Regions from separate parts of the Pseudomonas sp. S1(2024) genome, predicted to be linked through region 1. Evidence: riboswitches for the same ligand, from Rfam matches in the RefSeq annotation. Region 1 holds a riboswitch; each other region holds the start of a gene.
What was found. Region 1 has a riboswitch for cobalamin ahead of cobW (cobalamin biosynthesis protein CobW). Riboswitches for the same ligand answer to the same signal wherever they lie in the genome.
Positions count from the first base shown of each region.

Region 1 (10,127 bases):
GGCGCAGTCCTGCTCGACTTCGTGAGCGGCGTCACGCACTTTGCCCTGCAGCGTCTGCCGGGCGTCGCGATGGTCGCGGCACTGCTTGCCCGCAGTGGCCTGGCTGCGTTCCTGCTGGCGGTCGACCAGGATCTTGGCCTGGTTGGCGTGCCTGGCGTTGCGCCCGGCGCGGGCTTGATGACGTTCCAGGTCTTCGCGCTGGCGCTGCAGTTCGCGCGCCTGGCGTTGCTGCTCCTGTTTCAGCCGGGCAAGTTGCTGTTGGGCCAGCGCCGTCTGGCTGGCTTTCTGGGCCGAATAGAAGCTGTAGTTGCCGCCATAGGCCTGCAAGCCCAGGCTGGACAATTCGACGATGCGCGTCATGTGCGCGAGCAGGCTGCGATCATGGCTGATCACCAGCAAGCCCCGGTCCCAGGCTTCGATCATGCTCAGCAGTTGGGCGCGGGCGTTGCTGTCCAGGTGATTGCTCGGTTCGTCGAGGATCAGGTAGTCCGCTTCGCTGAGCCAGGCGCCGACCAGCGCCACGCGCATGGCCTGGCCACCGCTCAGGCTGTGGGCGGGCTGGTGCCAGTCGAGCTGGCCCAGGCCGTGGCGTTGCAGGTGCCCCTGCAATTGCTCGCGGATATCCCAGCGTTCGCCGACGGTGTCGAAGTCACTGGGTGCGACGCTGCCTTGCTCGATGCGCTCCAGCGCAGCGAGCACCGCGCCCACCTGGGCCAGGTCGGCGACCGTGGCGCTGTGCTCGATCACCTGCTGGTCCAGAAGATGGATGCGCCCAAGGCGCCGACACTGGCCGCTGCTTGGTTCGCGCTGGCCGGCAAGTACCTGCCCGAGCAGGCTCTTGCCCACACCGTTGCGCCCGACCAGGCCGGTGCGGCGTTGGTCGAAGGTTTCGCTGAGGTCGGTAAATAACAGCCTGCCGTCAGGCAAGGCCAAGGAGACGCTGTCCAGCGTCAGGATCGACGTGTTCGTCATGCACAACTCCACCAATGCCGCGACATCTCCGGAGCGAGCCGGAGGCTGAAGACTGGCCGTCGAAGGGACGGCGGCATCAATGGCGCATTGGACGAACACCTCGTGACAGGGGAATGCGTAGCCTAACGGATAGAGGCATCGTTGTCGCGGGAAAACAGATTCCGCGAGTGCGCCGCGTGCGCTGTAGGAGCGGCCTTGTGTCGCGATAGGGCTGCGAAGCAGCCCCAGCAATTTGTGCCACTATGCTGAAACCCTGGGGCTGCTTCGCAGCCCTATCGCGACACAAGGCCGCTCCTACAAGAGCCAGGGCCGCGCATGCCCCTGGTTCAGCGCCCCATCAAGCGCCTGGTCCAGTCGCCCCCGTGGCTCTGCTGGCAGGCCTCTTCACTGTCAAACCGCACATGCCAGGCCGGATGATCCAGCTGAATGCCGGCCTGCTCCAGCGCAAGGCCTGTCAGTGCCAGCATGCGCACCTTCGCGTCGCCCGCCACGGCGGCGGCCTTGTCGGCCTCTCGCTCGAACACCCAGGTAATACGCAGGCTGGCCGGAAAATTCTCGGGCGCGAGACGATGGGTAAGCCAGCTGAAACCGACGATCTCCGCCTTGGCGGTTTCGCAGGCTTCGGTCAGGCAAACCACCAGTTCACGCTCCAGGCGTGCCATATCGCGCTTGTTCAGGGGTTTCACCGGTGGGCCTCGCTGCTCAAAGCCACCACTGTAACGCAGTTGCGCCACTTGCTGTCGGCCAGCCCGACAGCAATGGTTGACCACCCGCCAGCCACTGCGTAGCCTTGCCACTTCGAGGTTCTTCGGCCAGGCCGAAGCTAAGACGGGAACGCGGTACAAGCCGCGGCTGCCCCCGCAACTGTAAGCACCGACAACGGATCGACACAGCCACTGCGCCCGCGCGCGGGAAGGCGTCATCCCGCCAGCCCGCTGCACCAGCGGGTACATGGAACGGTGCGAGCCAGGAGACCTGCCTCGTCACGTTTTCGACTTTCAACCGGGCGGGGTGATCCGGTGGCGAACAAGCCCGGCCGGCCTGGCCTGCGGCTGTCGTCCTGCATGCCCGCGCCAATCTGCCAAGGGCAATGCGACATGAAAACACTGGCCAAGCTCCCCGTCACCATCGTCACCGGCTTCCTCGGCTCGGGCAAGACTACCTTGCTGCGCCACATGCTCGACAACGCCCAGGGCCGCCGCATTGCGGTGATCGTCAACGAGTTCGGCGAACTGGGCATCGACGGCGAAATCCTCAAGCAGTGCAGCATCGGTTGCACCGAAGAAGAAGCCACCGGCCGCGTCTACGAGCTGGCCAACGGCTGCCTGTGCTGCACCGTGCAGGAAGAGTTCTTCCCGGTGATGCGCGAGCTGGTGGCACGCCGTGGCGACCTGGACCATATCCTCATCGAAACCAGCGGCCTGGCCCTGCCCAAACCGCTGGTGCAAGCCTTCCAGTGGCCAGAAATCCGCAATGCCTGCACCGTCGACGCGGTGATCACGGTGGTCGATAGCCCTGCGGTGGCCGCCGGCACCTTCGCCGCCTACCCGGACCAGGTCGATGCCCAGCGCAAGCTCGACCCCAACCTGGACCACGAGTCGCCGCTGCACGAACTGTTCGCCGACCAGCTGGCCAGCGCCGACCTGGTGGTGCTGAACAAGGCCGACCTGATCGACGCCGAAGGCCTGGCCAAGGTCCGCGCCGAGGTGGCTGAAGAACTGCCGCCGGCGGTCAAGGTGATCGAGGCCAGCAGCGGCAAGCTGCCGCTGGAGGTGCTGCTGGGCGTGGGCGCCGAGTCCGAGGCGCACATCGATGGCCGCCGTACCCACCACGATTCGCATCATGACGGCGATGACCATGACGATCATGACCACGACGCCTTCGACTCCATCTCCATCGACCTGCCCGAAGCCGACGAAAGCCTGCTGCTCGATGCCCTGACCCAGCTGGTGGTGGAATTCGGCATCCTGCGCGCCAAAGGCTTCGCTGCCATCCCGGGCAAGCCGATGCGCCTGCTGGTGCAAGGCGTGGGTACCCGTTTCGACAAGCACTTCGACCGCGCCTGGCGCGCCGACGAGCCGCGCATCACACGCCTGGTGCTGATTGGCCAGGACCTTGACGCCGCCCAGCTGGAAGCGCGCCTGCGCCAGGCACTGGGCGCCTGACGCATGCACCTGCTGCGGACCCAGCCCGGCGGCTTCGTGCCGGATGACAGCATTGCCGACCTCGGCCAGACGCCCGCCGAGCTGGTGATTCTCTGCAGCGGCGATTCGCACCTGGCATTGCTCGCCGATACCGCCGAGCAATTGCCCGAGGATTACCCCAGCCTGCGCCTGGCCAACCCGATGCAGGTACAGAACCATGCCTCGGTCGACCTGTACGTCGACCAGGTGCTGCGCCATGCCAAAGTCATCCTGGTGTCGCTGCACGGCGGCGTCGGCTACTGGCGCTATGGCGTCGAGCAGTTGGTCGAGTTGGCCGGCCGTGGCGTGCAGCTGATCCTGGTGCCGGGTGACGACCGCCCCGACCCGGAGCTGACCAGCCTGGGCAGTGTCAGCGGCGAGCAGGCCGAACGCCTTTGGCACTACTTGCGCCAGGGCGGCAAGGCCAACGCCATCAACCTGTTCAACTGCCTGGCCAGCCAGTGGCTGGGCCGCGACTATGCCTGGGACGAGCCGCAGCCGCTGCCGCGCACTGCCGTGTATCACCCGGCCAAGGGCAGCGCCACGCTGGAGGATTGGTACCCGCAGTGGCACCCCGAGCAGCCGGTGGCGCCACTGTTGTTCTACCGCTCGCACCTGCAGGCGGCCAATACCGCGTTCATCGATGTGTTCTGCCAGCGCCTGCAGGCCGCCGGGCTCAACCCGTTGCCGATCGCCGTGGCCAGCCTCAAGGAAAGCGCCTGCCTGGAGCAGGTCGAAGCCTGGCTGGACGAGGTGGGTGCCGAAGTGCTGGTCAACACCACCGGCTTTGCCCTGTCCAGCCCGGAGCGCCCCAACCTGCGCCCGTTCCGTCGCGACATCCCGGTGCTGCAGGCCATCTGCGCGCAAGACAACCAGCCCGGCTGGGAAGCCAGCGAGCAGGGCCTGGGGGCGCGTGACCTGGCCATGCACATTGCCCTGCCCGAACTGGACGGGCGCATCATCACCCGCCCGGTCAGTTTCAAGGACATGGCCTGGCGCAGCGAACGCAGCCAGTCCGACGTGGTCTGCTACCGCGCCCACCCCGAGCGCATGGACTTTGTCGCCGAACTGGCCCGCCGTTGGGTCGAACTGGCGCGCCTGCCGAATGCGCAAAAGCGCGTGGCCCTGGTGCTGGCCAACTACCCGACCCGGGATGGCCGCATTGGCAACGGCGTTGGCCTGGACACGCCAGCGGCCGCGCTGAACATACTCAAGGCCCTGCAGGCCGAAGGCTATCCGCTGGCCGACTTGCCGGGCAGCGGCACGCAGCTGATCCATCAGTTGCTCGGTGGCGTGACCAACGACCTCGACCAGCTGGACCTGCGCCCGTGCGCGCAGAGCCTGAGCCTGGCCGACTACAAGGCCGCCTTCGAGCGCCTGCCAGAGGCAAACCGCCAGGCCGTGCTGGAACGCTGGGGGCCGCCGCAGCAGGACCCGATGTACCGCAGTGGCCGGCTGATGGTGGCCGGCCTGCGCTTTGGCTTGACCTTTGTCGGCATCCAGCCGGCGCGCGGTTACCAGGTGGACCCCAGCGCGGTGTACCACGACCCGGACCTGGTGCCACCGCACGGCTACCTGGCATTTCACTTCTGGTTGCGCCATGCCTTTGCCGCCGACGCGGTGATCCATGTCGGCAAGCACGGCAACCTCGAATGGCTGCCCGGCAAGGGCGTCGGGTTGTCGGCGCAGTGCTGGCCGGACGCCTTGCTCGGCCCGCTGCCGAACATCTATCCGTTCATCGTCAACGACCCGGGCGAGGGCGCCCAGGCCAAGCGCCGCACCCAGGCGGTGATCATCGACCACCTGATGCCGCCGCTGACCCGTGCCGAAACCTACGGCCCGTTGCGCCACCTGGAGCAATTGGCCGACGAGTTCTACGAAGCGCAGCTGCTCGACCCGCGGCGCGCTCGCGAGTTGCAGCGCGACATTCTCGAACTGGTCAAGGCCAATCACATTGACCGTGAACTGCAGCTGGAAGGCCAGCTGGACGATGCCGCCGTATGGCTGCCACGCCTGGATACCTACCTGTGCGACCTGAAGGAATCGCAGATTCGCGATGGCCTGCATGTGTTCGGCCAGTCCCCGGAAGGCCGGCTGCGGCTGGATACCTTGCTGGCGCTGTTACGGGTCGAGCGTGGCGACGGTCGCGGTGGCAATGCCAGCCTGTTACGGGCCCTGGCCAAGGCGCTGGTGCCAGGCTTCGATCCGCTCGATTGTGAACTTGGCCAGCCGTGGCAAGGGCCACGCCCGGAACAACTGCAGGCCATGAGCAGCGAGCCTTGGCGCACCTGTGGCGATACCCGCGAACGCCTTGAACTGTTGGCGCTGCAGTTGATCGACCAGGCGCTGTGCGGCACCGTGCATTTACCTGCCCAGAGCGAATGGCAGCCGGTGCACGATGTGGTACGGACGCTGCGAGAATCGGTGGCACCCAGCCTGGACGCCTGCGGCAGCGCCGAAATGGATGGCCTGCTGGCGGCGCTGGCCGGGCGTTTCGTGCCCGCCGGCCCCAGTGGCGCACCCAGTCGTGGTCGCCTGGACGTGCTGCCCACCGGTCGCAACTTCTATACCGTGGACGTGCGCAACCTGCCCACCACCACCGCCTGGCGCCTGGGTTTCGCCTCCGCCAACCTGATCCTGGAGCGCCATCTGCAGGACCACGGCGATCACCTGCGCCAGCTCGGTCTTTCGGTGTGGGGCACGGCAACCATGCGTACCGGCGGTGATGACATCGCCCAGGCCATGGCGCTGATGGGCGTGCGTCCGGTGTGGGCCACGGGCAGCCAGCGGGTAGACGATTTCGAGATCCTGCCACTCAGCCTGCTCGACCGCCCGCGGGTGGATGTGACCTTGCGCGTTTCCGGCTTTTTCCGTGATGCCTTCGGCAACCTCATCCGCCTGTTCGATGCCGCAGTGCAGGCCGTGGCCGCGCTGGATGAGCCCGACGATCTCAACCCCCTGGCTGCCCGCGTGCGTAGCGAGCGTGCCGCGCTGCAGGCGCAGGGCGTGGACGCCGAGCAGGCCGCGCGCCAGGCTGGCTGGAGGGTGTTCGGTGCCAAGCCCGGGGCCTATGGCGCCGGGGTGCAGAACGCCATCGACGGGCGCCTGTGGCACAGCCGCGACGACCTGGCCGAGGTCTACCTCAATCACGGCGGCTATGCCTACGGCGCCAGCGACGACGGAACCCCGGCCCGAGCCCAGTTCGCCCAGCGCCTGGCCAAGGTGCAGGCGGTGCTGCAGAACCAGGACAACCACGAACACGATCTGCTCGATTCCAACGACTATTACCAGTTCCAGGGTGGCATGCTGGCGGCGTCGGAAACCTTGTCCGGTGCGGCAGTTGCCAGTTATCACGGCGACCATAGCCAGGCCGACCGGCCGCGCATCCGTACCCTCAAGGAAGAGCTGAACCGGGTCATCCGCGCCCGGGCGCTGAACCCGAAATGGATCGACGGGGCCAAGCGCCACGGCTACAAGGGCGCCTTCGAGATGGCGGCGACGGTCGACAACCTGTTCGCCTTCGACGCCACCACGGAACTGATCGACGACCATCATTACCAGGCGCTGGCCGATGCCTACGTGCTCGACCCGGCGACCCGCGACTTCATGCGCGAGCACAACCCCGAGGCCCTGCGCGACCTTACCGAGCGTTTGCTGGAGGCCCAGCAGCGCGGTCTGTGGCAGGCACCGGGTGACTACCGCGAAGCCCTCGAGGAACAACTGCTCGACGGCGAGGAACAGGCTTGAAATGAGTGAACCCGTGCAATTTCCACTGGCAGCCGTGGTCGGTGCCGATGACCTGAAACTGGCGCTGTGCCTGACCGCAATCGACCCGAAGATCGGCGGCGTGCTGATCGAGGGGCCACGTGGCATGGCCAAGAGTACTCTGGCCCGTGGCTTGGCCGACCTGCTCGGTGAGGGCCCGTTCGTGACCCTGCCACTGGGCGCCAGCGAAGAGCGGCTGGTCGGCACCCTCGACCTGGATGCCGCACTGGGGCAGGGCAAGGCGCAGTTCTCCCCTGGGGTACTGGCCCAGGCCGATGGTGGCGTGCTGTACGTCGATGAGGTGAACCTGCTGCCCGACACCCTCGTCGACCTGCTGCTCGATGTGGCAGCCAGCGGCACCAACCGCATCGAGCGCGACGGCATCTCGCACCGGCACAGTGCTCGCTTTGTACTGATCGGCACCATGAACCCGGAGGAGGGCGAACTGCGCCCGCAGTTGCTCGACCGCTTTGGCCTCAACGTGGCTCTGGAAGGCTTGCCCGAGCCTGAGGCGCGCCAGCAGATCATTCGCCGCCGTCTGGCCTTCGACAGCGACCCGCAGGCCTTTTGCGCGCAATGGGCCGAGGCCCAGGCGCAATTGCGCGAGCGCTGCCAGGCGGCGCGTCAGGCCCTGGCCGGCATTGCCCTGGACGACCAGGCGCTGGCCTGGATTACCGAACGCTGCTACGCCGCCGGGGTCGACGGCCTGCGCGCCGACCTGGTCTGGCTGCGCGCCGCACGCGCCCACTGTGCGTGGCGTGGTGGTGAGGCCATCGAGGAGGCCGATGTCGATGCAGTGGCCGAGTTCGCCTTGCGCCATCGCCGCCGCGTTTCGCCCCAGGCCAACCCACCTGCGGCGCCGCAGCAGCCTGAACAGCAGCCCGGTCGGCAAGGCGCGGGCAACCCTGGCGAACAGGGCGGGCAGGGCGACTGGGGCGCAATGCCGGCGCAGCCTGTGGCCAGTGGCGCGCGCCGCGAGGTGCCGAACTGGGCAAAAAAGCCCTGAGCATCCCCCAGTCACCTGCCAAAGGGGCGGATGCCAAAGCAGGCGCAGGTAAGCAATACGGTGCCAGCCGAGGCCGGGCGCGCAGTGCTGCGGCCGGGCGGGTGGCCTGGCTGCCGACCCTGCTCAAGGGCCGGCCACGCCAGCGCCAGGACCTGTGCTGGCAGCAACGCCAGGCCAGGCCCGCAGAACTGTGGCTGGTAATCGTCGATGCTTCGGCCTCGACCCGTCGCCACCAGGCGTTGGCGCAAACCAAAGGGCTGCTGGCGGCGCTGTTCGACCAAGCCTACCGCCAACGTGCCCGGTTGGCCCTGCTTACCGCCAGCGGGCGCTCACCGCAGTGGCAGCGCCACGGCCTGAAGGCCTCGGCCGCCTTGCAACCGTGGCTGCAAGCCTTGGGAGCTGGTGGTGGCACGCCGTTGATCGCTGCATTGGAGCAGGCTCGGCACTGGTTGCAGGCTCGGCAACGGGCCCACCCCGAAGAAGCGTTACGCTGCCTGGTGTTCACCGACGGTCGCCTGCAACACTGGAATACCGTGCAACCGATGCCGTGCGCCACTCTGTTGGTGGACATGGAACTGGCGCCGGTGCGCCTGGGGCGTGCGCAGCGCCTGGCGCAGCAACTTCAGGCGGATTACCAGCACCTGCAACAGTTCAGGTTGGTGGATTGAAAAAGCACCGGTGCGACACTATGCCGCAATAAGAAAAGTTGCCAGAACAGCAACCCGGAAGTTGTACAAGTGCGTGGCGACGCACGCACTTGGTTTGCCGGCCGATATTATTTCGGCATTGACCACGGTTGCAGGTCGTAACCTTTTTCGCACAGTTCGGCGCGCACTTCCTCGATCAGGCTGGCCCACTGGGCCGGGTCGGAATAGATGCGCGAAGACACTTGCTTGCTGCCGATGCGGGTGCTGGTCCGGTCGATCACTGCCAGGCTCAGTTCACCAGTACCGTTGGGTGCATCCCAGGCTACGCACTGGAAAGGTTCGAAGGCGTGGTCGGCAATCAGCAGTGCTTCGTTGACACGGAGCGGGGCATTCATGGTTCGGTCTCTCTATGGTCCCAAACATCCAGTTAAAGTCCGCGTTGCTTCGAAGTCGCCTCGGTTATCGCGAAGTGCAGCGCGGGGTTATGTGTACTGATGCTCGTTGTCCGGGGGCGAGTCACACATTGGTTGTAAAAAAATTTGCCAAGGTCGAATCCGTTCTTGCCCATGCCGCCATGTGATGTCGATAAAGTGCGAAAATTCCCGTCACGCATTGTAAAAAAATGATTCGGCAGACAGACGGTACTGGGAACCGTCAACTTAGTTGCTACTGTTAATCGGGCGCCACAACTTACTGTTTTATTTCAAAAAACTGAAAACTGGCGCCAAGGATTGGTCATGCAGCAGCCTGCCGCCCAACGCCGTTTGCTCATCGTCGACCCCTGCGATGACTGCCATCGTTTGTTACCCGGATTGCGCAGCGCAGGCTGGGATGTGCACAGCTGCATGCTCGGCGCCGCGTTGGATCATCCCTGCGATGTGGGCCTGTTGCGCTTGCAGGCGTCGCACCTGAGGCGCCCGGACGGGGTCAAGGACTTGATCAAACGCAGCAACACCGAATGGATTGCCGTGCTCAGCGCCGAACAACTGCGCATGCCGGCCGTCGGCGATTTTGTTTGTGAATGGTTCTTTGACTTCCACACCTTGCCGTTCGACGTTTCCCGCGTTCAGGTCACGCTGGGCCGGGCCTTCGGTATGGCGCGCCTGCGCGGCAAAGGGATGGCGAGGGTGGATGAAACGAGCCACGAACTGCTCGGTGATAGCCGCCCGATCCGCGAACTGCGCAAGCTGCTGGGCAAGCTGGCGCCCACTGAATCGCCGGTGCTGATCTGTGGAGAAAGCGGCACCGGCAAGGAACTGGTGGCCCGCACCCTGCATCGCCAGTCGCAACGCAGCGAGCAACCGTTCGTTGCCATCAACTGCGGGGCAATCCCCGAGCACCTGATCCAGTCGGAACTGTTCGGCCATGAAAAGGGCGCTTTCACGGGTGCTCATCAGCGCAAGGCCGGGCGCATCGAAGCGGCTCATGGTGGCACGCTGTTTCTCGACGAAATTGGCGATTTGCCGCTGGAGTTGCAGGCCAACCTGCTGCGCTTTCTGCAGGAAAAGCACATCGAGCGCGTGGGGGGCAGCCAGCCGATCCCGGTGGATGTCA
Region 1 is NZ_JBKGFP010000088.1:16,104-26,230, reverse strand. It holds gene ACLCGK_RS24375 (ATP-binding cassette domain-containing protein) at 1-972, opposite strand, end outside; gene ACLCGK_RS24370 (hypothetical protein) at 1,299-1,658, opposite strand; cobalamin riboswitch at 1,757-1,970, shown strand; gene cobW (cobalamin biosynthesis protein CobW) at 2,070-3,137, shown strand; gene cobN (cobaltochelatase subunit CobN) at 3,141-6,902, shown strand; gene ACLCGK_RS24355 (ATP-binding protein) at 6,904-7,926, shown strand; gene ACLCGK_RS24350 (vWA domain-containing protein) at 8,028-8,594, shown strand; gene ACLCGK_RS24345 (hypothetical protein) at 8,702-8,968, opposite strand; gene ACLCGK_RS24340 (sigma 54-interacting transcriptional regulator) at 9,311-10,127, shown strand, end outside.

Region 2 (10,127 bases), on a different contig from region 1:
CCAGGCAGCGCCGCACATACAGGTCGGTGGCCTGGCCGGTCAGCACCATGATCTTGGGCGCCGGCTCCAGGCATTGCAGGCGCTTTATCACTTCCATGCCATCCAGGCCGGGCAGGCCGATGTCGAGAATTACCACATCCGGTCGCAGGTCGCGGGCCACCTGCGCCACCTCGCTGCCATTGCCGACCTCGCCGACAACACGGAAGCGCTCGCGTTCGAGCAACATGCGCAAGGACAGCCGGACGATGGGGTGGTCGTCGACGATCAGCACGGTAGTCATGAAGAAAACTCCTGTCAGGATGTGGTCCGCTTCCTGGATCACTCAGGAATACGTCTGCAAGTGGGGTTATCGGAAGCGCTGCACGATACGACCATTCCCGAAATTTGGTAATGCCGAGTATAGAAGTGTTGAAAGTCCACGTGCTTGTTGTTGAAAAGTCCTACAAAAAGTGGGAAAGACATCACCCTGGCAAAGCGGCGATGCCTGTTTTTGTAGTCGTCATGCGCAGGCGGAGTGTGATTTGCTCACGCGCTGGGTTGAGGCGGGGTTGTTGGCCAGTGCCTGGCCGACCCGTGTCGGGCGTGCCACCAACTGGCCGGTGCAGTTCGGGCAGCGGCCCTGGAAACGGGTTTCGGCGCAGGTGCGGCAGAAGGTGCATTCGAAGGAGCAGATCAGCGCATCGGGGCTGTCACCCGGCAGGTCGGTATCGCAGCACTCGCAGTTTGGGCGTAGGTCCAGCATGGGCATGACTCCTGTTTGCAGGCGGGAAACCGGAGTCTGCTACGCCTGCGGCGAACCTGGCAATGCTCAGTCGCCAGGGCGATACAGGTGGGCGTGCCCGGCGCGATACAAGGCCGATTCGGCAAACGGTGTGTCGCCCAGCACATGGCCCACAAGGATCAGCGCCGTGCGCCGGAAATCCTTGGCCGCGACGCGTTCCACGATATCGCCGAGGGTACCGCGCACCCAGTCCTGGTCCGGCCAGGTGGCACGATGCACCACCGCCACCGGGCAGTGCGTGCCGTAGTGCGGCAGCAGTTCTTCGACGATACGCGACAGGTGCTTGACCCCCAGGTGAATCGCCAGGGTGCTGCCATGGCGCGCCAGGTCGCCCAGCTGCTCGCCGGGCGGCATCGGCGAGCTGTCACCATAGCGGGTGAGGATAACGGTCTGAGCTACCTGGGGCAGGGTCAGTTCGCAGCCGAGCAGGGCGGCGCTGGCCGCTGTAGCGGTGACCCCGGGGATGATCTGGTAATCGATGCCCAGCGTTTGCAGATGGCGGATCTGCTCGCCGATGGCGCCGTACAGGCTGGGGTCGCCACTGTGTACCCGAGCCACATCCTGGCCTTGCTCATGCGCACTGCGCATGGCGGCGATGATCTGCTCCAGGTGCAGTTCGGCACTGTTGATCACGGTCTCGGCCTGGTGGCCCTCGAGCACGGCGGCCGGCACCAGCGAGCCGGCATAGATGATCACCGGGCACTGGCGGATCAGCCGTTGGCCCTTGACCGTGATCAGTTCCGGGTCGCCGGGGCCGGCGCCGATGAAGTAGACCGTCATGGAAAGTCCTTGCAGGAAAGAGGGGAAGCGTTCAACAGGCCAGGGCGAGGGTAGCCGGGCCCAGTACCTTGCGCGTCAGCAGCAACCTGGCGGTGCCAACCCGCTGGCTGGCCAGGGCCAGTGCCGCACTCTCCGCCACGCCCCAGCAGCCACAGTGGGCATGGGCAGCGGCGGAACGGTGGCTGAGTCGGGGTTCGTAGGGTTGCAACTGCGCGGTATCGTACAACACCAAAGGCAGGCCGAGGCGTTCGGCCAGTTGCTGCAAGCCGGGCTCGTCGGCCTTCAGGCTGATGCTGGCGATGCCTTGCAGGTCGGCCAACGCCAGGCCCTGGGTGGCCAGGGCCTGGCGCAGCAAGATTTCCAGCGTATCCGCCGGGCAACCCCGACGACAGCCGAAGCCGGCGTAGAAGGCAGGCATCAGGCCTGGCTGGAGCGCCGGAACAGCCAGGCGCTGAGCAGGCCCAGGGCCAGCCAGAATGCGGCGTTGGTCAGCCAGGAGGCCACTTTGAACTGGGTTTCCAAGGCGGCGGGGGCCAGGCTCTCGTGCACCTCGGGTTGCGGCGCACCGATCACATGGGGAATGACCAGCAGCACAGCGCCCAGCGCCTTCAGCAACCAGTGGCGAGCGAACACCAGCAGGGCCAGGCCCAGCGCGGTGGCACTGGCGGTGCCGATCCACCAGGCCTGGCGTTGCCCCAGGTCGGCTGCGGCAGTACCTGGCAGTTCCGGCGGCAGGCCCAGGGTCGGGGCCAGGCAAAACACGGCGAAGCCGGCCAGGCCCCAGAGTGCGCCGGTGCCGGCTCGCTTGGGTTCACGCAGGCTGTACAGGGCGGTGAGAATCAGGGCGAAGCCGACCGCGACCACCAGGTTGCCGCCGGTGGTGGACAGCACTCGCTGCCAGCCGTCTTCAGGTGCCCAGGCCTCGGCGCTGTGTTCATGCGCTGCCACTTCGCCGGCATGCTCGTGCTCGGCGACGGGGGCCGAGGATTCGTAGGTTTCTGCCTCGAGAATCAGCGGGGCGACCCAAAAGCTCTGCAGCAAGGTCAGCAGCAAGGCCGCCAGCAACCCGCTGAAGCCCGCGGTGCGGGCAATGCGTGTGATCATCGGGCGTACTCAGTGGCAGGGGAATGCGGCGCTGTGGCGGGTGTCGTGGGCGGCGTTGTGCACGGCCTCGATATGCGAAAAGCCGGCGAAGTACACCAGGCACAGGCCCAGCAGGCTGGCGCCGATGGCGATGACGACACGCTGGCTGAGGGTGACGGGGGTGGTAATGCTGTGTTGCTTGGCGCTGGTGACGGGCATGACGCGTTCCTCTGCTTTTTGTGGGCAACGGGCAAGCGCGGCAGCCCCGAGCGTGGCAGCCCAGGGGAATGCAACAGCGCCCGCCCACCGCGGGGTGTTCATGAACGCCAGGCCGGTCTCCGGGCTTGCGAGGAGGAGCCAGGCTCCTGGAAAGCGTCACCTTCCCATGCCGGGGATCAGGCACAGTGGTACAGACGCTTCGCTCGCTTACCGTTGCGGGGGCAGCACCGGCCTTGTCCGGCCCTGCTGGAGGGCCTGTGACGCACCGGTTTCCCGTTTCACCCCCATCGGGGGCACCTGAACGCGAGGCATAAGGAGACCATGGGGCGGGGCTGGCGTCAATTGCCAGAATCGTTTGCGGGCGCTCCGGCTACCCTGTGGGAGGGAACGCGCGCCCGGTCAGCCTCGGGCAAACGCCGCCAGCTTGTCCCCGTCCAGTCGGTAGCGCACCCACTCATCCTGCGCTTCGGCCCCCAGCTTCTGATAGAAGCCGATAGCCGGCTCGTTCCAGTCCAGTACGCTCCATTCCAGCCGTCCGCAATTCTTCGCCACCGCCTCGCGGGCGATATGCCGCAGCAATTGCCGCCCGGCACCGTCGCCGCGCTGCTCGGGCGTTATGTACAGGTCTTCCAGGTAGATGCCGTTGCGGCCGAGCCAGGTCGAGTAGCTGTAGAAATACACGGCAAAGCCGATTGCCCGGCCATCGCGCTCGCACATCAGGCTATGCACGGTGCTGCCCTCGCCAAAAAGGCTGTGCTCGATATCGGCAACGCTCGCGATCACCTCGTGGCGGGCGCGTTCGTACTCTGCCAGCTCGGTGATGAAGGCAAGTATCTGCTCGGCGTCGGCGCGAACGGCAGGACGGATGGTGAGGCTCATGGGACGGCTTCCTTGATCTGATGGTAGCGGTACAGCGATGTGTATCTACACAATTTAGTGAAACTGTATCGGTCGCAGAAGAGGGCGACTCCGTTAGTGTGACAGCACCCATAAAAAAAGTGGATTGCCTGCCATGCTTGCCTCTGCCGACCTGCTGACCGCCTTCGTGCTGTTCGCCTTCGTGTCTTCCATCACTCCTGGCCCCAACAACACCATGCTGCTTGCCTCCGGGGTGAATTTCGGTGTGCGTCGCTCGATCCCGCACGCCCTGGGCATCAGTGTCGGTTTCATGGTGATGGTGCTGGCTGTCGGCCTGGGCCTGGGCGAGGTGTTCAAAGCCTGGCCGGCGCTGTATACGGTATTGCGTTACACCGGTGCCGCCTACCTGCTGTACCTGGCCTGGAAGATCGCCACCTCCGGGCCGGTCGGCACAGCTTCGTCCAGTGCCCGCAAACCGCTGGGCTTCTGGGGAGCGGCGGCATTCCAGTGGGTCAACCCCAAGGCCTGGGTGATGGCAGTCGGGGCAATCACCACCTACACGCCGGCGCAGGGCTATGTGACCAACGTCATTGTCATTGCCGCCTTGTTCGCCCTGGTCAACCTGCCGAGCGTCGGGGTGTGGGTGATGTTCGGCAGCGCCCTGCGCAACTTGTTGCAGAACCCGCGCTGGCTGATGCTGTTCAATGTCCTGATGGCCTTGTTGCTGGTGATTTCACTGTACCCGCTGCTGTTTGTAGAATCAGCGTTTTCCTGACCCCGCGAGTACAGTAAGCCGATGCAGTTGATCCCCTGGTCTCACGAATGCGCCGAAGGCTTCACCCTGCGGGGCTGGCGAACCCCGGCCAGTGGCAAGCCGTTACTGCATTTTCTGCACGGCAACGGCTTCTGCTGCCTGGCCTACCAGCCATTGCTGATGCGCCTGGGCGAACATTTCGACCTGTGGCTCAGCGATGTGCAGGGCCATGGTGACAGCGACCATGGCGGGGTGTTCCGTGGCTGGAACCGGACCGCTGCGCTGGCGGTGGAGGCTTTTGCAGCCGGGCGAGGCGAGTATGGTGACGTACCGCGCTTTGCCGTCGGGCACAGTTTCGGTGGCGTGCTCACCGGCCTGATCCTGGCCAGTGAACCGCAACTGTTCACGCGTGCCGTGCTGCTCGACCCGGTACTGTTCAGCCGGCGCATGCTGGGTGTGATGGGGATGGCAGCCCTGGTCGGCTTGCACCAGCGCCATGCCCTGGCGCGCAAGGCTGCCAGCCGTCGCAGCCACTGGCCCGACCGCGAGGCAGCCCTGGCTTCGCTGCATGGGCGGGGTATCTTCAAGGGGTGGGCCGATGCGGCGCTGCGGGCCTACGTGGAGCATGCCATTGGCGACTGTGGCGAAGCGGTGGTACTCAAGTGCCGGCCCAGCCGCGAAGTGGAAATATTCAGTTCGTTCCCCAAGCGCATGTGGGCGAGCCTGGCGGCAATCCGTACGCCCACGCGGGTGCTGTACGGCGAGCACACCTACCCCTTCGTACCGCATTCGGTGAATCGCCTGGTGGCGCTCAACCCTCAGGTCAGCGGCAGGCAGGTTGCAGGTGGGCACTGCTTCATGCAGGAGCATCCTGAGGCGTGCGCCGAACAAGTGCAGGCCTTCCTGCTGCAGGGACCGGCGGGATAGTTTTTCCAGACAGCATCGGGCGCAAAGGCGTGAGTAATCTTGGGCTTTGCCCGAGCGTACGAACATGACCAGCAAGACCCTGCTACAGCCATCGTATCTGCAAAAACGCTACGACTACTCCTGCAAGTCAATCGAGTCACTCAGGCAGGCCCTGTACAGCACGCTTGCACCGCTGGCGGGGCGTTCACCTCTGGCTGTGGTCAGCGTGGGCTCCTATGGCCGATGCGAGGTTTCGCCTGTTTCGGACATCGACTTCTTCATCGTGCATGACACCAGTTTGCCGGCGGATCGTCTGGACGACATATTGCGCCAGGTCAGCGACCTTGTCCGGCCCATCAGCCATCCGGGAGAAAGCGACGAGGCGAAATTCGGCCGAGGGGCGTTGGCGCTGTACTCAGACGTTAGCGAACACATAGGTTGGAAATGCGAAGACAATACGGCGCTGACCAGGCGAATGCTGATGTTGCTCGAGGGCCGCGCCCTCTTCGGGCATGAGGCCTTTGCCTGGTGGCAGAATGACCTGCTGCGCCGTTATATTCCTGATGATCATGGAAGCGGGCTTGCCAGGTTCCTGCTTAACGACCTGATCCGCTACTACCGCACCCTCATGGCGAATTTCGAGGAAAAGAGGGCCGAAGGCAAGGCGTGGGGAGTACGCAACATCAAACTGCAATTTTCGCGAAAACTGCTTTTTGCAGGCGGTATCGTGGCGATTGCCGAAGTCCACGGCCTCGCTGCGCCGTCGAAGATCATGCGCCTTCAACAATTGCTGGCCCTCACCCCTCTGCAACGCCTGGCATTGCTCGGTGACTCCAACCCCTACAGCGCTTCTCTGTTCGAAGACTACGCAGTTTTCCTCGAGTTGATATCCTCGGTGGAAAATCGCCGCCATCTGGATAGTCTGACCCCCGGCCAGGCCATGGCGGATCCGGTCTATCGGGAACTCAGGGGGCGGGGACAAGCCTTTTCGTTGAAGCTGGAGCATTGGTTGAGGTCGCAGTACGCGGGGCATCCGATACTTCACGCCGTCTTTTTTTGATTGTCCTTTTAATGAGACGATGCATGCCATTTTAGCCGGCTATTGCCTGATTGGTCTCACTGGTAAGGTTATCTCAACCAAGAGAGGAGCCTTCTCATGAAAACGATTCTGGGTATTCACCGCAGCCCCCACGCCCACTGGGTAGGTGATGGTTTCCCGGTGCGCAGCCTGTTCACCTACGACAACCTGGCCAGCAAGATCAGCCCGTTCCTGCTGCTGGACTATGCCGGCCCTCATGACTTCACCCCGACCAGTGCGCGGCGCGGCGTTGGCCAGCACCCGCACCGCGGCTTCGAGACCGTGACCATCGTCTACCAGGGCGAACTGGAACACCGTGACTCCACCGGCGCTGGCGGCTTGATCGGCCCTGGCGACGTGCAGTGGATGACTGCTGCCAATGGCATCATCCACGAAGAGTTCCATTCCCCAGGTTTCGCCCGTTCTGGCGGTACGCTGGAGATGGTACAGCTGTGGGTCAACCTGCCGGCGCGGGACAAGCGCGCAGCGGCCGGCTACCAGACGCTGCTGGCCAAGGACATCCCGGTGGTGACGCTGGACGGCGAGGGCGGCAGCCTGCGGGTGATTGCCGGTGACTATCGTGGGCATTCGGGGCCGGCGCGGACCTTCACTGCGATGGATGTCTGGGACCTGCGCCTGAATGCCGGTGCAGCCTTGCAACTGCCGGTTGCCGCCGGGCGCAATGCGGCGCTGGTGGTGTTGCGCGGCAACGTGCGGATCAACGGCGAGCGAGAAGCCGGCCCATCCAGCCTGGTGCTGTTTGACCGGGGCGGCGAGGATGTCGCGGTCGAAGCGCTGGAAGGTGCCAGCTTGCTGCTGCTAAGCGGTGAACCGATCGATGAGCCGATCGTGGGCTATGGCCCGTTCGTGATGAACAGCCAAGCGGAAATTGCCGAGTCGTTCGACGACTTCCATGCCGGGCGGTTCGGGCAGATGCAGGAAGCGCGGGACGGTGCGGCGCATTGATCCTGGTTGATTGAATGGCTTGCCGGCGATAGGGCCGGTACAGGTATTACTTTTGCTGGCATGATGCAGCCATGCCAAAGCTCACCCCCCTGCACGCCGTACGCCGATCATTGCCCACCCCCGGCCACCACACCTTGTGGCTGCGCTACCGTGCCCCTTACCACTGGCCCTCGACCCTGGCCTTCCTCGCTGCCCGCTGCATCCCCGGCATCGAGACCTGCCTCGACGGCACCTACCGCCGTACCCTGGTAATTGCCGGCCGACACGCCGTCTTGCACGCCACACCTTCGGGCCGCCAGTACCTGCGGGTCCGCCTTGAAGGCGTCCCGGCCCACGCGCTACCCGGCCTGACCGCCAGGCTGAGGCGGGTCTTCGACCTCGACGCCGATCCCGCGCGCATCAATGCCGAACTGTCCCGCGATCCACTGATGGCGCGCCTGCTACGGGAGCGTCCAGGCTTGCGCGTGCCACAAGGCTGGGACGCCTGCGAACAGGCCATGCGCACTGTGCTGGGCCAGCAAGTCAGTGTGGCCGGGGCCATGACCCTGGCCGGCCGCCTGGTGCAACGCCACGGCGTGTTCTTGCGCTGGCCCGCACCTGGCCTGAGCCACGTATTCCCGGCGTTGACGGTATTGGCAGCTGCGAAATTCGATGGCATGGGCATGCCGCGAGCGCGCGCCGCCACCCTGGGCACGCTGGCCAATGCATTGCTCGCCGAGCCCAGGTTGCTGCGCCGCGGGCAGGTGCCGGATGAACTGCTGCGCAACCTGTGCCAGCTCAAGGGTATCGGCCCCTGGAGTGCGCACTACCTGGCATTGCGCCAGGCCGGTGCGGCCGATGCCTTGCCGCTGGGCGATGTGGCGCTGATCAAGGCGTTGCGCCTGCTCGAAGGCGAGGATGCCCAACTTGCGCAACGAGCCCTTGCATGGCGACCGTGGCGAGCCTATGCGGCACAGCATCTTTGGGCATCGCTGGGGCCTGCCGGGACCGCTCGTCGCTAAGTTTGCCATTGCGTTCGAACGCGCAGCCCGCGCAGGCAATCTTCCACTAAGGTGCTAGAGGATTCCCTGCATGATCATTGCCCAGGCGCATGAGCGCCTGCCCCGGCATGCGCAATATCAATTGGCACCTCGCCCGACAAAGGCGTACTCACACAACAGGCCATCCCAAAGAGAGGGTCGTACCATGTCGTTGATAGGAGTTTCGATGCTAGAAATGCGGCAGATGATCGAGCAAGCCTGCCTGCCCGACCGTTGCGAAGTCAGCTGCACGGATGGCGCCAACCTGACCATACGCCTGGGTCAGGGCCAGAGCCTCGACGAGGGCGTGACCCTGAGCGGGGTCCCCCTGCAAAGCCTCAACAGTTGCCGTGACCTGGTCAACCTGGTGGGGCAGCTGCACGCGCTACGAAACAGCCACCCGGCGACACTCAAGGCGATTGCCTGAGGCGCCTGCCGCGCCCCGGTCAGCCCACGCTGGCCGGGCGCACATATTCCGGCATCAGGCCGTTGAACCAGAACAGGATCATCGCCACCAGGATGGTGACCAGCAGCAGCAACCCCACCCCCCACACGCAGGTCGCGAACAGCATGGCCTGTTCCTTCTTCAGCCGCAGGAAGGTCTGCAATCCGCCATACAGCAACACGCTGGCATACGCCGAGGCAGCCAGCAGTGCCGCCAGCGCCAGCCAGCGGATCGGTAGCAGGCCGACCACCCCGGCAAAGAACCATGGTGTGGCGCAGTAGGCGGCAAAGCCGATGCACTGGTTGAGGCTGGGCTGTGCATCGAAACCGCGCGACATCCAGCGGATCATCGTGCCCATCAACATTACCCCGACGACCGTTGTGGCGTAGAGCAAGCCCGCCAGTTGGGCGGCGCTGGTCATGCTCAGGCGCACCCGTTCCTCGGCCGCCAGGCTCCAGCCGAAGGTGGTCGTGCCGACGAACAGGCACACAGCGGGGATTAGTGCCAGGGCCAACAGGCGCGGCAGATATTGCTGCGGGTGGTCTTCCTCGGCCCGGCGGATTTCCAGCCAGGCGTCGGCGGGGTGAGTGAAGAGCTTGAGCAACGGACTGTTCATTGACGTTCTCCGCGTTCTCCGGCAGGCATGGGCCCTTTTGCTATGGAGACGTGACGCGCCCGGTGGGTTCAGCCGGGTTGATCGCCGTTGATCGTCTTACAGCAGTTCCAGCAGTAGGTTCAGGCCGCCATCACCGCACTTGCCCTGGTCGCGGACCACTCCGTGGTAACTGCGCCCGTCCCAGACGAAGGCCACGCTGTGGGCGCGGTCGACCTTGTCGGGCAGGGGCGGGCAAATGTGCAGGCGCAGGCCGGGGCGGCCTTGCAGGTCGAGGGCGGCGAGTTGGCACTGGCACTCCACGCTTTGCGCCACCGGGCCGAACAGGGTGTCGCGTACATAATCGAGCTGTAGTGAGGCATTGGGCGCGCGGCAGGGCATTTTCATAGGCGCGCGGCTCCGCTTTGAGAGGGCGGGTAACAGGGCTGGTAGGGCATGGCGGGCTCCAGGCTGAACAGGGCATGGCATATCGTTTGAAGCTTGCCAGGCCAAGATGTTCAACCTGTTTCATGCGCGTTCATCCTGTTTGCGCCGGTTACGGGCCGTTGGCCGCTTCAGCCACCGGCCTTGCGCAAGGTCAGGTTGATCCGCCGTTCACCGAGGCGCGGATGCACGCCAGGCTTGA
Region 2 is NZ_JBKGFP010000060.1:81,390-91,516, forward strand. It holds gene ACLCGK_RS16160 (response regulator transcription factor) at 1-280, opposite strand, end outside; gene ACLCGK_RS16165 (DUF1272 domain-containing protein) at 500-742, opposite strand; gene cobM (precorrin-4 C(11)-methyltransferase) at 809-1,561, opposite strand; gene ACLCGK_RS16175 (cobalamin biosynthesis protein) at 1,593-1,979, opposite strand; gene ACLCGK_RS16180 (CbtA family protein) at 1,979-2,665, opposite strand; gene ACLCGK_RS16185 (CbtB domain-containing protein) at 2,675-2,863, opposite strand; cobalamin riboswitch at 2,956-3,179, opposite strand; gene ACLCGK_RS16190 (GNAT family N-acetyltransferase) at 3,263-3,742, opposite strand; gene ACLCGK_RS16195 (LysE family translocator) at 3,876-4,496, shown strand; gene ACLCGK_RS16200 (alpha/beta fold hydrolase) at 4,518-5,402, shown strand; gene ACLCGK_RS16205 (hypothetical protein) at 5,467-6,441, shown strand; gene ACLCGK_RS16210 (pirin family protein) at 6,538-7,425, shown strand; gene ACLCGK_RS16215 (DNA-3-methyladenine glycosylase family protein) at 7,497-8,426, shown strand; gene ACLCGK_RS16220 (DUF1652 domain-containing protein) at 8,611-8,871, shown strand; gene ACLCGK_RS16225 (Yip1 family protein) at 8,891-9,505, opposite strand; gene ACLCGK_RS16230 (hypothetical protein) at 9,602-9,889, opposite strand; gene alkB (DNA oxidative demethylase AlkB) at 10,057-10,127, opposite strand, start outside.
Region 2: linked by a shared signal. The riboswitch ahead of ACLCGK_RS16185 (CbtB domain-containing protein) and the one ahead of cobW (cobalamin biosynthesis protein CobW) in region 1 are both predicted to bind cobalamin.

Region 3 (10,127 bases), on a different contig from region 1:
TGCCCTCGCTGCGCAATTGCTCGACCAGGGTCTGGTGCAGTGCGGTGCGCTCGGCGAACTGGTTGACCACAACACCTTCCACCAGCAGCGCCGGGTTGTGGTCCTGGCGCAGTTCTTCGACCTCGGCCATGACGTTGTGCAGGGCCTGGCGCGAGAAACTGTCGCAGTCGAACGGAATCAACAGCCGCTCGGCTGCTACCAGCGCGCTGAAGGTATAGAAGTTGAGCGCCGGTGGTGTGTCGATGTAGATCCGCTCGTAGTCCTCGCCCAGCTCCACCAGCAGCTTGCGCAGCTTGTTGATCTTGAACTTGCGATCCAGCTTGCCTTGCAGGTCGCTGAGGTCGGGGCTGGCGGTGACCAGGTGCAGGTTGCGGTAGCGGGTCTCGGTGATCGCCACCCGGTGCTTCTTGCCGGCAGCGGTGACCGGCGACAAGGTCTGGCGGAAGAAATCGGCGATGCCGGAAGGAATGGCGTCATTGACCAGCCCGGTCAGGTAGTAGGTGGCATTGGCCTGCGGGTCGAGGTCAACCAGCAAGGTCCGATAGCCTTCGGCGGCACTGGCTGCGGCCAGGTTGCAGGCGATGCTGGACTTGCCGACGCCACCTTTCTGATTGAAAACCACACGACGCATCAGACGTTCATCCATGAAGTGAAAATGTCAGGTTGGGGTCAATCCTATGACTGAAACAAGACAGTTTCATGACAATGAATGTTACAACCTGCCCATTCATTATTGTTTGTTCCGGCCCTTTCGCGGGCATGCCCGCTCCCACAGGAACTCTGTTGCCCCCAAGGGTGGCGCATCATCTGTGGGAGCGGGCGTGCCCGCGAAAGGGCCGGAACAGGCAAGCAAGGGCGTTCAGGCAACAGCCACCCGATTGCGCCCCTCCTGCTTGGCCCGGTAAAGCGCCCGGTCAGCCTCGCTGAACGCATCCCCCGGTTCGCTCTCGGCCTCGCCATCCCAATGCGCCACCCCCAGCGACACCGTCACCGCGCCCACCGGCTCCACCGGCGTATCCTGCACCGTTAGCCGCAGCCGCTCGGCCACCGCTGCCGCAACGTCCAGGCTAGCCCCTGGCAGCAGCATCAGGAACTCCTCGCCGCCGGTGCGGCACAGCAGGTCACCCTCGCGGCAGCAGCGGCGCATCAGCTCCGCCAACCGGCGCAACACCTGATCACCCACCTCGTGCCCGTGGCAGTCGTTTACCCGCTTGAAATGGTCGACATCCAGCACGATGGCCGCAAACGCCCGGCCCTCGGCTTCCAGCAGCGAAAGGCTGAACTCCAGGCTGCGGCGGTTGCCCAGGCCGGTCAGCGGGTCGGTCTGGGCGTCGCGATTGAGCCGACCGATGCGCTCATGCAGCAGGTTCAGCCCGAACAGCAGCGCACGCTTCAACTCGGCCGCCTCGAAATACCAGGCCGGTACCCGATGCAGGCGTTCGGCAGTGCCGGCCCGATCCATCGAGCGGGCGCCGGCGGCCAGCTGCCACAGCGGCCGAGCGATGGTCATGGCCAGCCACCACAGCAGCATGCTGCCCACGAGTGCCAACGGCGCCGAGGTGCCGACCACGTTGAGGATCAGATGGCTCAGTGGCATCACCGTCTGGGTCAGCGGCTGCTGTGCCACCACGCCCCAACCGGCGCTGGGCACGGTGGCGTATCCGGCGAGCATTTCCACGCCGAGGCTGTTGGTCAATTGCCGGGTACCATTGCCCAGGCCCGCCAGCTGGTCGATCAGTGCATTGCCCTCAACCACCGTACCCACCCGCTGACTGTCGGGGTGGTAAAGCAGACGGCGGTTGCGGTCGACCACGTACAGGTAGGAACCGTCCTTGTAGAAATGCTCGCCCAGCAGGCTGTTGAGAATGTTGTGTTCACGCAGGTACAGGCTGCCGCCGACATACCCCAGGTAGCGGCCGTTGCTGTCGTAAATGGGTTGCGACAGCGCCACCACCAGGTTGTTGGCCGCCGAAATGTAGGGCGTCGACACCAGTGGGCGGCGCGCCTGTAGCGCCTCCTGGACACCGGGAGAATGCATGTGCCTGCCGACCAGGTGCCGCAAGGGGGCGGGAGAAACCGCCAGCAGCACCCCGTTGGCATCGATCACGAACGTGGAATTGAAGGCCATGCTCTGGCTCAGGACACGCTCGGCCTCCGCCTGCAGGGCGACGGCGTCACCCAGCTGGCGGCCTTGCACGCCCGCGCTGAACGACAGCTGTTGCAAGGCGTTGCCGATAAAAGTCTCGGTAATGCTGGCCAGCTTCATCGCATACACCCGGTTGGCTTCCAGGGCGTGGTCGATCAGCAATTGGCGTTGCACCCGGTAGCTGGCGAAATAGCTGGCGCACAGCATCACCACGGCGGTAAGGGCGCAAAGCACCAGAATGAGTGTGCGTAGATCCAGGCGCAGTCCGTGCTTGGTGTGTGGCAATCCTGACCTCGAGTGATCAAAAACCGGCTACGAAATGTTGGCAACATTACGCGTTATGGGCGCAGTGGGGAACTGCGTTCAGGAGCCTGCGTTTTCCAGCGCGTCCAGCTCGTCTTCAACCTGTTGCATGCGCTGCTGCGCCAAGGCCTGCACCTTTGCGTCGCGGGCCGATTCGCGCATCAGGGCAGTGAGCTTCTCGCTCAGGCGTTTGCCGGCCTCGGTGTCTTCCAGGGCGCGGGCCTTCGCCGGGTCCTGGGTGGCCTCGATGATGGTGGCGAACTCGGCATCGCTGAAGTTCTTTTCGCTGTACAGGCGGAACAGGTCCTGGCGCTGGTCCTCGACCGTCAGGTGCTTGCGCAGCACGCCCTGGATGGTCGCCTGCGACAGCTGCGGGTGCGTGCGGCCGAGCAGCGCGGCCATGCGCTCGATGTTGTGCGTGTAGGCATCCTGCAGCGGCAGCTGGGCCAGGATCTGTTCTTCGCGGGAGGGTTTCTGGTCGCAGGCGGTGAGGGCTGCAGTCAGCAGCAGGGGCAACAGCAACTTCTGGAGGCGAGGCATGGTGTGGCCTGGTTGGGCAGTGAGTGCTGCCGATTATACGGCAGTTGTGGTCGCCTGATGGATTTTGCGGGCCGCTGTGCGGCCCATCGCGACACAAGGCCGCTCCCACAAGGCCGTCACAGGTTTCTGAAGGTGCATTGCACCTGTGGGAGCGGCCTTGTTTGCACCTGTGGGAGCGGCCTTGTGTCGCGAAAGGGGCGCGCAGCGGCCCCAGGATTTTTCAGGTCACGCGAAACATCAGAACCCACCCCCCAACGGCCATTCCACCGCCAAGCGTATCTGGTCCCCATCCAGCTCCGCCTGTGCCGTATTGCCCCGATGCACGTTATGCCGCAGCGAAAACGCGGTGCCTTTGGCCTTGCCGCTCTGCACCACATACCGTGCCTCCAGGTCGCGCTCCCAATGCTTGCCCCCCTTGCCATACCCCAGGTAGGCATACCCTCCCGCAGGGTCGACATGGGTACCGTCGATATCGAACCCGCGCACGTACAACGCCGTCAGGTTCAACCCCGGCACGCCGTAGGCGCCCATGTTCAGGTCATAGCGCGCCTGCCACGACTTTTCGTTCGGCGCGTTGAAGTCCGACATCTGCACCGCGTTGGCAATGAAGATCGCCCCTCGCGTCACGTAGTCGAATGGCGTGTTGCCGTCCACCTGCTGCCAGCCCAGGCTGAAACCGTGCGGCCCATGGTCGTAACGCGTGACCAGGCTCCAGGTGGTGTTGTCGATGCGCCCGGACAGCGCCTTGCCGGTGTCGGTGGTGCGGTAAAGGTTGAGGTCGAGGGTGAGGCTGCGGCGCTCATCCAGGGCATGGCTTAGGGTGCTGCCCAGGTAATGCTGGTTCCAGCTGTCCTGGTAACGTGAGGTGTACAGGCTGCCGCTGAAGGCGGCGCCGGGGTTCCACACCACGCCGGCCAGGTCGAAGCTGTTGCCTTGGCGGCCATTGGAGTAGTTCACCACGAAGCCTTGGTCGTGGCTGGAAGCATTGCGGTCGGCGTTTTCGTTGAAGTGCCCGGCCACCAGCCTGAGGTGGTCGAACTCGGTGCTGTCAAGGAAGAACCCGGTCGCTGTCTCGGGTAGCAGGCGGCTGTCGGATGAACTGAACACCGGGGTCTTGACCCGTTGTTCACCGTAGGACAGCACGGTATCGGCCATGCGCAGTTTCAATGCTGCGCCGGCACGGCTGTATTCGTTCTTCGGGTGCCCCTCGTTATCCACCCCGAGCAAGCGTGCCTTGCCCACGCGCCCGCCACCGCTGTCGAGTTGCACGCCCAGGTAAGCGTGGGCGTCGACCCCGACACCGATCAGCCCCTGGGTGAAACCGGACCGGAAGGTGCCCATCAGGCCATAGGCCCATTCCTCGGCCTTGCCGCTACGTTCATCGCGCGGCTTGTAGGCGTTGCGCCCGGCACTGTTGCGCCCGCCATGCTTGTAGTCGCGCTGGTCGAATACGCTGCGGTTGAGCAGGCTCCAGCGGCCATCCTCGACAAAACCGTTGCTTTGCGATTGGGCGGAGTCGGCCAGCGCAGGGGGCGCGAGCAGGGCGCTGGCGAGCAGCAGGGCGACAGGGCGCGGCATAGGCAGAACTTCCTGTTCAGGGGGCGCGCAAACGCAGGATGTGCGCGCCGTCGAAGGGGTCGATGAGGTAGTGGGCATGCACGCCGAAAGTGTTCAGCAGGCGCTCGGGGGTGAGCACCTCCAGCGGTTTGCCGAGGGCGACCAGGCGGCCCTTGTCGAGCACCGCGACGCGGTCGCAGGTGAGCGCCTGATTGAGGTCGTGCAGGGCCACCAGGGTGGTTACCGGCAGGGCCTGCACCTGTTGCAACAGGCTCAGCTGGTGCTGGATATCCAGGTGGTTGGTCGGCTCGTCCAGCAGCAGCACCTGCGGCCGCTGTGCCAGGGCACGGGCGATGTGCACGCGCTGGCGCTCGCCACCGGACAGCGACCCCCACAGGCGTGCGCGCAGGTGCAGGGCGTCGAGGTCGGCCAGAGCCTGCTCGACGATCGCGCGGTCTTCTCCGGAGAACGGCGCCAGCGCTGACAGCCAGGGGGTACGGCCCAGGGCAACGGCATCGAACACGCTGATCGCATCGAGGGTGTCGGCCTGCTGTTCGACCAGCGCCAAGGCCTGGGCGACACGGCGGCGGGGCAACCGTGCCAGCGGTTCGCCCAGCAACTGCACGCTGCCGTTGCCTGGCTTGCGCAGCCCGGCCAGCACCTTCAGCAGCGAGGACTTGCCGGAACCGTTGGGGCCGACGATGCCCAGGGTTTCACCGGCGACAACACCTAGTTCGATATCACTGAGCACGGTGTTGCCGGCCAGTTGCAGCCCCAGGTTCTGGCAACTCAAGGGGGCCAGCTGTAGCGCCGTCATGACCGTCATGGGCGCCCCCGGCGGCTGACCAGGATCAGCGCGAAGACCGGTGCGCCGAGCAGCGCCGTGACTACGCCCACGGGGATCACCTGGCCAGGGATCAAGATGCGCGACAGGATGTCGGCGGCAATCAGGAACAGTGCCCCGCCCAGTGCGCTGGCGGGCAGCAGGCGGCTGTGCCCGGGGCCGAGCAGCAGGCGCAGGGCATGGGGGATCACCAGCCCGACAAAACCGATGGCGCCGACGATGGACACCATCACGGCGGTCACCAGCGCCGCGCAGCTGATCAGCAGCAACTGGGTACGCCGCACCGGGATGCCCAGCGACGCCGCCGAGTCGGCACCGAAGGTGAAGGCATCCAAGGCACGGCGATGCCACAGGCACACCAACAGCCCGAACAGTACAACTGGCACGGCCAGCCACACCGAAGGCCAACGTACGCCACTGAGGTTGCCCAGCAGCCAGAACAGGATGCCGCGCGCCTGCTCGGCGGTGGCCGACATGGTGATGAGGAAGGCGGTAAGGGCGTTGAACAGTTGCGAGCCGGCGATCCCGGCAAGGATCACCTGGGCATTGTTGCTGCTGGGGCCGGCTGCCCGGGCCAGCAACAGTACCAAAGCGAACGCTGCCAGGGCACCGATGAACGCACCGCCGGACATGCTCAGCGCCAGGCTGCCGAAGCCCAGCAGGCCCACCAGCACCGCACCGGTCGAGGCGCCGGCAGACAGCCCCAGCAGGTAAGGCTCGGCCAACGGGTTGCGCAACAGTGCCTGGAGGATCACGCCGCAGGTGGCCAGGCCGGCGCCGCAGGCCGCGGCAACCAGGGTGCGGGGCAGGCGGTAGTTCCAGACGATGCCGACGTCGATCGGGTCGGCCGGGTAGCCGGCCTGCCACAGGTGGTTGGCCAGTACCTGGCCGACCACGCCGGGCGACAGGTTGGTTTCGCCGATGGCGGTGCCGGCCAGCAGGGCCGCCAACAGGGCGGCCAGGGCAACGGCGATGCAGGGTAGCAGGCGCATCATCACGGGGCTGCTTTGCCGCTGGCGAAGGCGGCGGCCAGCGTCTGCAGGCCGCTGAACAAGCGAATGCCGGCCTGCATGGCGTCGGCGTCGAGGATTATGATGCGGTCGTGCTTCACCGCGTCCATGTTGCGCGTCACCGGGTCGCTACGCAGGAATGCCAGCTTCTTCTGGTAGTCGTCGGCGGGGTAGCGGCGGCGGTCCATGCGGGCAATGATCAGCCAGGTGGGGTTGGCCTTGGCCAGGGTTTCCCAGCCTACGGTCGGCCATTCTTCGCTGGACTCGACCACGTTGCGCACGCCAAGGGTGCGCAGCATGAAATCGGCGACCCCCTGGCGGCCCGCCACATAGGGGTCGATGTGCAGATCGGCGCTGGAGAACCAGAACAGCGCCGAGGTGGCGGACAGGTCCTTGTCGGCCAGTTGCGCCTTGGCACTGTCCAGGCGGCCTCTGAGCTCGGCATTCAGGGCCGTGCCACGGTCCTGCACGTCGAAGATTGCCGCCAGCTGGCTGACGCTCTTGTAGAGGGTGTCGACCTGAAACGCCTGCAGGCGAGTACCGTCGGCACCCACCAGGTTGTCCTTGCCTTCGCAGTCCGATGGCAGCAGGTAGGTGGGGATGCCCAGTTCATCGAACTGTTCGCGGGTGGCGACCGCCCCCTGGGCACCGACCATCCATTCGAACTGCACCGTCACCAGTTGCGGGCGTTTGCCCACTACCGCCTCGAAGCTGGGCTCGTTGTCGGCCAGGCGCGGCACCTTGGCGTTCTGCACCTGATACTCGGGCAGCACATTGTTGAACCACAGCGAGGTGGCCGCCAGTTTGTCGCCCAGCCCCAGCGCGTAGAGCATCTCGGTACTGGCCTGGCCAATGGTGACCGCGCGTTGCGGTGCCTGGGCGAAGGTTTGCGGCTTGCCGCAGTTGTCGACCGTCAGCGGGTAGTGGGTGGCAGCAGCCTGGGCCAGGCCGGTAAGGCCGAGGCCGGCGAGCAGGGTGGCAAAACGGGGCAGCATGCTGGGCGATCTCCTATCGGACAGTTCGGGTGAGGAACGCACGGACAGGCATCGCCGAGCCCCAGCTGGCGGCAGGGGCAACACTGATGGCCAATCCCGGACACCCCGCCGGTTGGTGAATGTGGGCCGGCAGGTCTCCTGACTGGTGCGTCATGGCCTGGCTCCGGCCTTCCCGGGTTCGTGGCCCAGTGGCATTGATGGAGCAGGCTCGGCACCTACAGTTGCGGGGGCAGTTCCGTTTGGCCCGAACTGGCGGGCCTGGGATTCCCTATTGATTCCGTGGTGGAAACCGGCGGCCGGCATGGTAGACCATCGTGCCGCCGGGTGAAAACGCTTTTCAGAAGTACTTCAGCCAGGTGATGTCGCGCCGCCGCGCCTTCAGGCGGGCGAACCAGCGCACCGGCAGGTACAGCGAAACTGCCAGCAGCACTGCCCCCAGCCACACCGCGGCGATGCCATCGAAGCCGAAGTAGTCGCCATGGTTGCGGCCGAACAGCGCCACGCTGGCCAGGTACAGCAGCTTCAGTACATACAGGTGCAGCAGGTAGAAGAACATCGGTGCCGCGCCGAACACTGCCAGGGCACTGATCCAGCGGGCCTGGCCGGCGCGTTCGAAGGCGCGCAGCAACAGCAGGCCACAGCCCAGGGTCAGGGCCAGGAACAGCAGCGATGGCGGGTACTTGGTGATGTTGAAGAAGCTCATCAGGGTTTGCGAGACGGTTGGGTAAACGCTCCACGGCGCCTCGCCGTAGCCGTTGACCAGGCGCAGCACGACAAAGCCCAGCAGCGCGATCAGCCCGGCCAGCAGCAGGCGATGCTGGCGTTGGCCGGCCTCGCTCGCGCGGGCGAACCAAGGGCCCAGGCCGTAGCCCAGGGCGATGACACCGATCCACGGCAGCACCGGGTAAGAGGTGCGCAGGCGCAGGTTTTCGGAGAACTCCAGCCAACCCCGGTCATGCAAAATCGCCCATGGCACATGCAGGGCGGATTCGACCCCGAAGTGCAGGCCATCGAGCAGGTTGTGGCCGGCGATGATGATTGCGCCCACGGCGATCAGGGCGGCACGTGGCAACCACACCAGCAGCGACAGGGCGATCATGCTCACGCCGATGGCCCAGATCACTTGCAGGTAGATGACGCTGGGCGGCAGCTGGAAGGTCCAGGCGAAGTTGACCAGGGTGAATTCCAGCACCACCAGGAACAGCCCGCGCTTGAACAGGAACGCCGAGACATCGCCGCGGCCCTGGTGTTTCTCGCCGTACAGCCAGGCTGAAAGGCCGGTCAGCAAGACGAACACCGGCGCGCACAGGTGGGCCAGGGTGCGGCTGAAGAACAGCGTGGGCTCGGTGGTATCAATGGCCATCGGGTCACTGACCTGGCGGTGCAGAAAGAAGGTTTCACGAACGTGGTCCAGGAGCATGAACAGGATTACCAGGCCGCGCAGGGCGTCGATGCTCTGCAGGCGCTGGGTGAGCAGGGTGGGGGTGGCACTGGCGCTTGTCATGGGAGGTCGCTGATAGGAATGGATGTCAACTGAAACGTTATCTTATAACTAAATGGTGGTGAGTTGGTAACTGTTTTTGTGGGGCCTGTACCGGCCCTTTCGCGGGCTTGCCCGCTCCCACAGGAAGTTCACCCATTCTGAAATCTGTGCAGTACCTGTGGGAGATTCTATGGTTTTCAGCAAGCCAGTTTCCCGCCTTTGGTGACGTATTCGTCCTGATTTTTCATCAGGGCGAATGCCACCCGCGCGAGCTTTCTTGCCAGGATTACCAAGGCTTGTTGCCAGGATTACCAAGGCTTGGGTTGTTGCTTTACCGCTGCTCCGATGCTGTTCGTAAAGCCCTTTCCAGGCTGCCGATCTGCTGGCCGCCATCGCAGCGTTGTGCAATAAGCGACGAATTTCTGAACAACCTCGCTTGGTGAGGCGACGTCGCCCATTTTTCTGTCCGGAATCACTGACTCGTAAATCCATTCCTAGGAATGCAATGTACGAGTCACTGCTTTTGAACTCGCCCCTTATAAAAACCATCACCAATGCTGCGGCGGTGAGAAAACCAATGCCCTCTACTGCCTGGCAGCGAGCGACTTGTTCCTGCAGCCCAGCTTCTCGCAGTACTTCTTTAATCTTCTTTTGAATCAACTGATCCAGCCGATCTATCGACTTCACAAAAGTTTCGAAGGCGGCTTTCAAAAGGCTTTCGTTAGCCCAGCTCTGAGTCATTGCAGTACGAGTAGTCACCAAGAGGGCTCTGCGTCGCAAGAGGCTCTGAAGCTTGCCGTAGACAGCGGGAGGCGGGCTCCAAGGGCGAAGGTCCTCGCCCTCATTTTTTAAAAAACGGGACAGCAACCGCGCATCTGAGGGGTCGGTTTTAACCCGTCCTCCAACACTTTTCCGGTAGTTGCTCAATTGAAAACCATCGATGACATAGACCTCGAAGCCTAGGCTGTGGGCCAATTCAACCAGGTCCAAGTGATAGACATTGGTCGCCTCAACAGCGATAGCGGTGTTGAGGGATTGTTGCTTGAGCCACCTTCTGATCTCGAGTTTGGAGTTTTTCAGCCTGATGATCTCGTCACGATCATCGTGGTGGATAACCAGCTCAGCTTTCGCGACATCCGCACCCACGATCAACTTACCTACCTGCATTGCCATGGGCGGCTCCTCACGTTATGGTTTTTCGGCTTGAAGGGGTTTCACCAAGAGGCGCTGGCTTGCTTCTATCGTCGCT
Region 3 is NZ_JBKGFP010000047.1:153-10,279, reverse strand. It holds gene ACLCGK_RS12935 (ParA family protein) at 1-631, opposite strand, end outside; gene ACLCGK_RS12930 (diguanylate cyclase) at 860-2,431, opposite strand; gene ACLCGK_RS12925 (hypothetical protein) at 2,510-2,989, opposite strand; gene ACLCGK_RS12920 (OprD family porin) at 3,227-4,567, opposite strand; gene ACLCGK_RS12915 (ABC transporter ATP-binding protein) at 4,584-5,372, opposite strand; gene ACLCGK_RS12910 (FecCD family ABC transporter permease) at 5,369-6,385, opposite strand; gene ACLCGK_RS12905 (ABC transporter substrate-binding protein) at 6,385-7,395, opposite strand; cobalamin riboswitch at 7,506-7,704, opposite strand; gene ACLCGK_RS12900 (DUF1624 domain-containing protein) at 7,733-8,899, opposite strand; partial or broken gene ACLCGK_RS12895 (IS110 family transposase) at 9,076-10,051, opposite strand.
Region 3: linked by a shared signal. The riboswitch ahead of ACLCGK_RS12905 (ABC transporter substrate-binding protein) and the one ahead of cobW (cobalamin biosynthesis protein CobW) in region 1 are both predicted to bind cobalamin.